Regions from separate parts of the Staphylococcus carnosus genome, predicted to be linked through region 2. Evidence: predicted binding sites of a transcription regulator. Region 2 holds the regulator's gene; each other region holds the start of a gene.

The links. Region 2 encodes Rex, which represses fermentation and respiration genes when NADH is low (regulators of the CRP and FNR family bind a similar motif). Its sites were predicted from a motif close to TTGTGAAATATTTCACAA; they were not measured.
Region 1: the regulator Rex is predicted to act here: its motif matches at 1,404-1,421, upstream of DYE31_RS05700 (L-lactate dehydrogenase).
Region 3: the regulator Rex is predicted to act here: its motif matches at 1,504-1,521, upstream of DYE31_RS01325 (anaerobic C4-dicarboxylate transporter family protein).

Annotation. Positions count from the first base shown of each region.
Region 1 covers NZ_UHCT01000001.1:1,175,909-1,179,168, reverse strand. The annotation lists gene mnmM (tRNA 5-(aminomethyl)-2-thiouridylate-methyltransferase MnmM) at 1-347, shown strand, start outside; gene DYE31_RS05700 (L-lactate dehydrogenase) at 410-1,366, opposite strand; gene DYE31_RS05695 (alpha/beta fold hydrolase) at 1,559-2,389, opposite strand; gene DYE31_RS05690 (proline dehydrogenase family protein) at 2,645-3,260, shown strand, end outside.
Region 2 covers NZ_UHCT01000001.1:995,276-998,535, reverse strand. The annotation lists gene DYE31_RS04620 (YeeE/YedE family protein) at 1-641, shown strand, start outside; gene DYE31_RS04615 (sulfurtransferase TusA family protein) at 668-892, shown strand; gene DYE31_RS04610 (redox-sensing transcriptional repressor Rex) at 942-1,586, opposite strand; gene DYE31_RS04605 (ABC-F family ATP-binding cassette domain-containing protein) at 2,183-3,260, shown strand, end outside.
Region 3 covers NZ_UHCT01000001.1:301,401-304,660, reverse strand. The annotation lists gene DYE31_RS01325 (anaerobic C4-dicarboxylate transporter family protein) at 167-1,474, opposite strand; gene DYE31_RS01320 (hypothetical protein) at 1,812-2,009, shown strand; gene DYE31_RS01315 (catalase) at 2,176-3,260, opposite strand, start outside.

The DNA of each region.
Region 1 (3,260 bases), 180 kb from region 2:
TTTTAATTCATGATGGGCATGAAAATATTGAACAATACATTGAATCTAATGACTATCCTGTCGATGCCGCTATCTTTAATTTAGGCTATTTACCTAAAGGCGATAAACACATTGTCACAGAAGCCGATACTACTATCACAGCCATAGAAAACATTTTCAAAATGCTTTCACCTGAAGGAATTATTGTTCTCGTTATCTATCCAGGACATCCTGAAGGGAAAATTGAGAGTGAGACAGTATATCAGTATCTTAAAAATTTCGATCAACAAAAAGCACATATATTACAATATGGTTTTATTAATCAACGTAATAACCCGCCTTATATTTGTGCCATTGAAAAAAGATAAAAAACAACAGAGCAAAACGTCCGCAAAAATTAAAAATCTGCGGACGTTTTGCTAATTGTTAATTATTGAAATAATTTATCTACACTTTTTGTAATGTCTTTTAAAACTTCAACTGAGTGATTGAACTCTTTAGTTTCTTTTTCATTTAATGATGTTTCATAAATTTTCACTGCACCTGCACGGTTAACAAGTGTCGGAACACCAATATAAACATCTTCGTTACCATATTCACCTTCTAAATAACTAGACACAGTCAATACAAGATTTTGATTTCGTAAAATTGCTTTAGAAATGTGAAGCAGTCCCATTGCAATACCATAATATGTTGCACCTTTAGCTTGAATGATATCATACGCTGCATCACGTGTATTTAAGAAAATTTCTTCAATACGTTTTTCTTTTTCAGGATTACTTTTTAAAATATCGTATAGATTTTGTCCAGCAATGCTTGTTTGTGACCAAACCGCTAATTCAGAATCACCATGTTCACCAATAATACTTGCATTAACACTTTCAGGTGCAATGCCGAATTCTGCACCTAATTCATATTTGAAGCGTGCTGTATCTAAAATAGTACCAGAACCAATAACGCGTTCTTTAGGTAAACCAGAAACTTTTTTAGTAACATAAGTTAATACATCAACTGGGTTTGCTGCAATTAAGAAAATACCATCAAATCCGCTATCCATAATTTGACCAACAATTGATTTGAAAATTTTAGTGTTTTTTTCAACTAAATCAAGTCGTGTTTCACCTGGTTTTTGGGGAGCACCAGCTGTAATTACAACTAAATCCGCATCTGAACAATCTTCATATGATCCTGCTTTAATGATAGATGGCGATTCACCGTAAGGCATTCCATGATTTAAATCAAGCACATCACCTTTTACTTTATCTACGGCAATATCAACAATGACAAATTCATCAGCTACACCTTGTGCTACCATAGCAAAAGCATAACTTGAACCTACAGCACCATCGCCCACTAATACTACTTTATTCGCTTTTATATTTTTCATATTACTTACCCTTCCTTTTTCGAAAATCACTTTCCTTATATGATTTATTTCACATAATAAAGATACCAGTTTCTATAATGAAAATCAATCTTTTTTATTCAAACTGAGTATATTGATTTTTTTAATTTTTCATTTAGAAAAAACATTAAAAAAACCAGCAACACATTTGAAAAAGTTGCTGGTTACTCCATTTTAAATTTCGATTTGATCATCAACATCATTCGGTATAAACCCTAAGGCATTCACCTTATTATTTAAATAACTTAAAATATATCGCATGACTAAAGGTCGCTCTGGTTCATTATGAATTTCATGGTATAAGCCATCCCAAGCTTTAAAATAAAGTTCATCAGATTTAACACGATTTTTAATTTCTAAAATAGCTTCAGTTTCAACTATTTTGTCATCTTTACCGTACATTAAGCACATTGGAATGCTTTGAATATCTTCCAAATGCTCCATTGTTTTTTTCATCACATTAACAACTTCTTTATACCAATGATAAGAAACTTTTTTCAACATCAATCCATCTTGTTTTGTTTCTTCTATAACTTCTTCATTTCGAGTTAAATGTTCAGGCTCAATACCTAAATTAAAACGCATATCTTTAACACCTGCGCCCACATTTGAAGTAAGCATGTTTTTGCGTGTTTTATTATTTTTTTGAAAAGCTGCAAGTGGAGATAAAAGAATAATGCCTTCAATTGGCAATTCTGTTCTTTCAAGTAAATTTAATGTAATTAAGCCACCTAAACCTACACCCATTAAAAATGTAGGCAACTTATATTCACTAGCAATTCTTAACCATTCCAGGATATGTTCGTGATAGACTTCAAAGTTGTCAATTTGACCTTTATTAGAACGTGATGTTTGTCCCTGCCCTGGCAAATCACCCATAATCACATGATAACCATTTCGTCTTAAAGAAGTAATGACATAAGCATATCTCCCAGTATGTTCTAATAAATTATGAGCAATAACAATAACTCCTTTTGCTTCACTTTCTGTTTCCCACTTCCACATATCAACGACTACCCTTCTACTATTAATATTTAAATCTATTGTATCAAAATAAAGTCAATAAAATCTATTTTGAACCTAGTTCTCTTCTTTTAAAATAAGTATTATTTAAATCATATGATGAAAAATTAATCTAACATTGTTTACTGTTTTTGTAATATTTTGATAAATGGTGTATTTTTATATATTGTTAACGTTTTCATACATTATTGAAACATGATACACTAATTCCAATATAGTTGTATGGGAGGAATTACTATGTCACTTGTCAAAGATTTTTTTATCGGATTATCTAATAATACATTTTTAAACAATTCAGCTAAGAAATACGGGCCAGTGCTTGGGGCGAGCAAAGTTGTAGTTGGCAACTCATTAGATGATCTTATCAAAACAATCCGCGAACTAAACGATAAGGGAATTACAGTGACTGTTGACTGTCTTGGTGAATTCGTTGGTACAGAAGAAGAAAGTTTAATTGAAAAAAATATTATCTTAAAAGTTTTGCAGGCCATGCACGACAATGATGTCAAAGCTCATCTATCTATTAAAATCAGTCAGTTGGGCGCTGAATTTGATTTAGATTTAGCAGAAAAAAATCTCAGAGAAATTGTTGCTAAAGCAAAAGAATTAGATAATAGACATGTAAATATTGATACAGAAAAATTTGCCGGTCTTGATGATATCTTACATGTGTTAGATGACATTTCAAAAGATTATGATAATGTTGGCACTGTAATCCAAGCATATCTTTACACAGCTACTGATATGGTCGAAAAATATCCTCATATTCGATTAAGACTTGTTAAAGGTGCCTATAAAGAAAATGCATCTATTGCTTACCAAAATAAAGAGGATATTGATGCAAATTACATTT
Region 2 (3,260 bases):
CAGGAATTCCTGCATGGATATTTGTAATCGGACTCGTAGCAGTTACAGGTTATCTTGTTGTAAGAACATTACGCAAACCTAAACCTAAAATTGCAATTCCAAAGTTAAAACAACGTTATACAGGGATTCGTCATTTCTTCTTCGAGAAGAAATTCCATCCTTTTGTTGCAGCAATCGCAGTAGGTTTAATCGCATTACTTGCTTGGCCAATGAGTTATTCAACAGGCCGAGAAGGAGGACTTGGTATTACTACCCCTTCTTCAAATCTAGTACAGTTTATTTTATCTGGTAAAACATCATTTTTAGATTGGGGCGTATTCTTAGTTCTCGGTATCTTTATCGGATCTTATATTGCTGCAAAAGGCTCTAGAGAATTCGCTTGGAGACTACCTGATAAAAAGACACTTCGTAATAGTGTTATCGGCGGTGCTTTTATGGGATTTGGTGCCTCAGTAGCTGGTGGTTGTTCAATCGGAAACGGTTTAGTTGCAACAGCAGCACTTTCATGGCAAGGTTGGATTGCTTTAGCCGCTATGATTTTGGGTACAAGATTTATGAGTTACTTCTTATTTGTAAAACCTATGAAAGCAATGCAAAAATCATCTAAACAAAACGCAGCACGTCCAGCTGCACAATCATAATTTCAAAATAATTAAGGGGCGTTTATATGTTATATGAATTGGGAACAGTAGGTATGGTATGTCCTTTTCCATTAATTGAAGCACAGAAAAAAATGGAAACGTTAAATATCGGTGATGAACTAAAAATCGACTTTGACTGCACGCAAGCAACAGAAGCTATTCCAAACTGGGCTGCAGAAAAAAATTATCCAGTTACTAATTATGAACAAATCGGCGATGCATCTTGGACAATTACAGTTCAAAAAGCATAACTTAAGCAATTAGAAAAAGCGTTCCAAACCTGAATTTGGAACGCTTTTTTTAATTGCTGTTTCGAAGATTGTTCATAAAGAATAAAAGCGATTGCAGCTCAATACCTAGATCAATCTGATGAACAGAGACATCGTCTGGTACATTAATTCGCGTTGGTGTAAAATTCAAAATACCTTTCACGCCGCTATCCACAATTTGATCTGCAGCTTCTTGGGCTGCACTTCCTGGAGTTGTTAAAATAACTACATCCAATTCTGCACTTTTCAAAATTGATTGCAAGTCTTCCATTTTATTTACGATGACTTTACCAACTTTTGTACCGACGATATCATCACGAATATCAAAAGCTTCGGTAATAACCATTTCATCATGGATAGAAAAATTATATGAAAGCAATGCTTTACCTAAATTCCCCACTCCGACCAAACCGATTTTAATCGTATCGCTCTCGCTGATTTTGCTTTTGAAAAATTCTAACAAACTTTCGACATTATAGCCGTAACCTTTCTTACCTAATTCTCCAAAATAAGAAAAGTCTCTTCTAATTGAAGCAGAATCAATATCTAACGCTTCACTGATTGTTTTAGAATTAACTCGGTCAATTCCTTTTTCGTGAAGCTGATTGACAAGTCTGTAATAAAGCGGCAAACGTTTTAAGGTCGCACGAGGAATATTATTTTTTTGATTACTCAATTTGTTTACCCCCACATCTTCAAAACTATTATGTCTGAACAAGTTCTAATCTCTCATGTAAATACTGTAATAGACTTTGTTGATTGTGAAAAATATGAAGTTCAGAAAAAAATACTCTTTGCAGTTCTTAGCCTTTTTCTTTTGAGGATATTACCATGTTCAAATAGTTTTTAATTTATATTGCAACTACATTAATCTTCTTAAATTAAAGGATTAAAGCATTTTTATTAACTAAGTATACCTTATACACCTCTAAAAATAAATAACTGTAAAAGTAACTTTCTATGAACAATTCAAACGTTAATAACGCAGATTATAGTTGATATTCTCCAGCTATTATCAGTGATGTAGTTACTATTATACGTTTAAATATATAATTTGAACACATGATTTTGTAACAAATTTAATACAATTGAATATTTATTGTCTGTTTTGATGTAAAACGATTCTTATTTTCAATGAAGGAAATTCATGATATTTAATAGGCATAACCACTATTTCCACTTATAATGGAAAGTAAGTCATTATATAGAGCGATAAGAAAGGAGGTCTACGAGCCAGTTTTAACTTAACAGTCTGACTCGTAAACATACGACATGATTTTATTACAACTCAACAATGTCTCTAAATCTTTCGATGGCGAAGAAATCTTTAATGATGTTCACTTCGAAGTAAAGAGCCATGAAAAAATAGGTATCGTCGGTCGAAATGGTGCCGGCAAGTCTACTTTAATGAAAATTATAGCTGGAGTCGATGGATATGATGAAGGCAATATTTCTAAAATCAAAAATTTAAAAGTCGGGTATCTGACACAACAAATGACACTAGATACAAACCACACTGTATGGGAAGAAATGTCAAAACCCTTTGCTAAATTAAAACAAATGGAAGCAGATATGCAAGCAGAAACTGCTTGGTTAGCTGAACATGCAGATGAATATGAAACAGAAACATTTAAAACACATATGTCTAAATACGAAACACTTTCCAATCAGTTTGAGCGATTAGAAGGTTATCAATACGAAAGTAAAATTAAAACTGTATTGCATGGTTTGGACTTTTCAGAAGACGATTTCCATCGTCCCGTCAACGATTTCAGCGGCGGACAAAAAACACGCCTCTCACTAGCTCAAATGCTATTAAGTGAGCCAGATTTATTATTACTGGATGAACCGACCAACCACTTAGACATGGAAACGACACAATGGCTAGAAGATTATCTAAACTATTTTAAAGGTGCAATCGTAATTATCAGCCATGACCGCTTCTTCCTCGATAAAACGGTAAATCAGATTTATGATGTCGCTCTAGGTGCTGTTCAACATTACGTCGGCAACTACAGCAAATTCATCACGCAACGCGACCAATATTATGAAAAGCGTATGCAAGAATACGAACGTCAACAAGCTGAGATAAAACGTCTTGAAACCTTCGTAGAAAAAAATATTACACGTGCCTCTACAAGCGGTATGGCCAAAAGTCGCCGAAAAGTATTAGAAAAAATCGAACGTATTGATAAACCGATGTTAGATGCCAGAAGTGCAAATATTCAATTTGATTTCGACCGCAATACTGGTAATGATGTATACCATATTCGCAACTTAGAAATCGGCTATCATGATCAACCCGTTACTTCCCCTATTACACTTGAAGTTTCTAAAGGTGATCATATTG
Region 3 (3,260 bases), 690 kb from region 2:
TAAAATTACATGACTCCCATTCTGTTGCAGTAGGAATGATTGTATTAAATTTATACTCATGCATTATTAAATATTACACATTTCTTAAAACTTAAACATATCCAAAAACTAAAAAATACAGACTGAAACACACTTTTTAAATGTTTCAATCTGTACTTAAATTCACTTAAAGTCCTAATATTGATTTGATTGTAAACCCAATTATAATCGAAACTGTGATGACAAAGAAACCTGGAACAATAAAACTAGTTGCACGTGTTTGCTTCGTTTCATCAAGATCAACTGCAAATAATAATGTGGGTTGTGCAGGTATGACAAAATTAACATTTAAAGTCTGCACCATTGCTAAAAAGAAGGTTGGAGGAATACCGATGCTCATCAGAATCGGCAACATGATAGAAGCCGTTGCTGATTGCGAAATAACGATAATAGTCACAAGTGACACTAAAATAATGACTAGCCAAGGTACATGTTCAATGATGCCGCCTATTTCTCGTGTCATAATATGTTTGTTTTGTGGTGCGCCGAATATTGTCGCACCGAGCCAACCTGGTCCAAGCACTGCAAATAATGCGCCAATTGCAGATTGCGTGATATGCGAAGATAAAATATCGCTTGTATTAAGCTTAACAAGCACTAAGTTAACGGCTGCACTAGCATACATAAATAGCTGCACAATATCTGTAGTTTGTAATTTTATTGTCTTTCCATCTACATTAAAAGTTGGTACGAGATTTGAGAAAATACCAAAGACTAAGATACAAGCAACACCTGTTAAAAATGCAGCGACACCCAATTTTACTCGACGTGGAAAATGTGGTTTGATCATTTCTTCTTCTAAATCACTTAATATATTTTCAGCAAATACACTAGGTTGTACATTCCGTTTACGCCCAACAAATGTACAATAAAGGCTAAGTGCTAACATACTAAGTAATGCGGTCGGCAAAACAATAGATAAATATTTACCCATCGTAATACCTGTTACTGCAAGTGTCGCAATAATATAAGCAGTCGCAGAGGCTGCCGGGCTGCATAGCAATGCTAAGTTCGCTGTTAATACAGATGCAATCAGCGGACGCTTCGGTTGAATACCTGCTTTCGTCGCAGTTTTGGCAATAATCGGTTCTAATGATAATGCAATATTAGCTGTCCCAATACCGAATACAAATAAGAAGACGATCATCGGTGCGATAAAAATAATCGTTTTAGGAAAACGTTCAATTATTTTTGAAGCAAGATATACAAGGTAATCGATACCGCCTGTTGCTTGTAATGTACCGCCTGCAATTCCAATATATAAAATAATCAATACAGCTGTTACTGGTGCAGATCCTGGCGGCAGACCAAAAATAAATATCATAATCAGCTGGGCAACAATAGCAAATATTCCGCATCCAAGTGCGCCAGCAGTTCTAAGCCCCATAATAATGGCGAGTACCATAATTGTAATTTCCGTAATAAATAGGAACATGTTGACTCCTCACTTTTCCCTTCTGAACTTTGTGAAAAATTTCCCATGTTTTAGTTTATCACGATGCATGAAATTTCGGGATGGCATTTTTATTGCTAAATTCGACTATTTCATAACAATTTTTGTTTCGTTTATTCATAATTTCTAAAAATGCATTCAAATATGCTTTAACTTAAAAGTTTGAAATATTAATCCTAAACGAAATTCTTAATTAGCAAAATAAAATTTTAATCATCCATTTGTTTATATTTTTACACACTTAGGGTAGCTATTAAATAAGTTATTTTTAATCACGTTTATATTAATTTAAAAACAACCTAAAGAAAGGAAAAGACAAATGAGTGAAATTACAACAATTAAAAATAAGATTGAAAAACTGTTTAATGAAGAAAGCGGCTATAAAATTTCTAAAAACGCAAATATTCCTTATCAAACCGTACAAGATTTACGAAATGGGCGTACAAATTTAGAAGATGCTAAATTCAAGACAATTACTAAACTATATGAATATGCTTTAAATGAAGAGAAATCGTAAAATGCTAACACTTTTAAATTCAAACATTTCATTTTTGTTTAGAATCATCTTTTCAAAAAATATACAGTAAAAACGGCCAAGGATACTTCTCTCGGCCGTTTATTACTTAAAACTTCATTTTTATAAAACGCTTTAAGACATTCATCTCAACAGTGTTTTATATTGATTATTTTCTATCCCAATAACGCACTTTATCAAATGCTTTCACGATTGTATCCGGATCATCAGATACAAATACACCTGGCGCATCAAGCTTAATTTTTTGATCTTGCAACTCATCTGCTGCAGCTTTATTAAAGATAATTGGTTTTTTATGTTTGTAAGCTAGTGCAGCAAATTCTTCTGCATCTGGCACTAAACCATTACCGTCAGATAATACTACAAGACTATCAAATAAAGTTGGATGTGCAGTATCGTATGTTTCATTGACTGTAATATCATCTGAAAGTTGTTTTTGATGTTTACCGACAAATGCATAATTCAATCCTTGAGACGCATATTCTTTCGCATATTGTTTCAATGTTTCTGGATCTACATCTCCATTAATCAATACCGCAACTGAATGTCCTGGTAATGGACGGTCGTATTTTTCCATAGTCAATTGACTATCTTTTTTATCAGATTTGACTTCTTCATTTTCTTCTGGAACTGTCACACCTACATTCTCAGCTACACGTTCAGCAAGTTCACGGTCTATTTTATTCAATTGATTAACTGCACGTTGGCGTACATCCATACTTTTACATTTACCAATTTCAAATGAGAAACCGTCTACAGTATGATCGTACTCTGGTTTTGTTAGGCTGTTAAGATATAATTTTGCTTGTGAATAATAGTCTTTAAAGCTTTCACTGCGCGTACGTACTTTATGACCTTCGACACGTTCTGGATAGTGTTCGTAACCACCTTGTGCTTTAGAACTTGTAAATGGACAATTACCTTCTAAACCATTGTTATGATATGAAGTTTTATCTGTATGGATGTCCATTTGGTACATTGCATCACGTTGGTTATTGTGCACTTTGTTCACTGGACGGTTAATAGGAATTTGGTTGAAATTAGGACCGCCAAGACGTGAAATTTGTGTATCTGTATATGAGAAAAGACGTCCTTGTAAAAGTGAATCATCTGAGAAATCAATACCTGGTACTACATGACCTGGATGGAAAGCAATTTGTTCTATTTCATCGAAAACATTATCTACGTTTCGATTTAATGTCATTTTACCTACAACTTTCACTGGGATTTCAT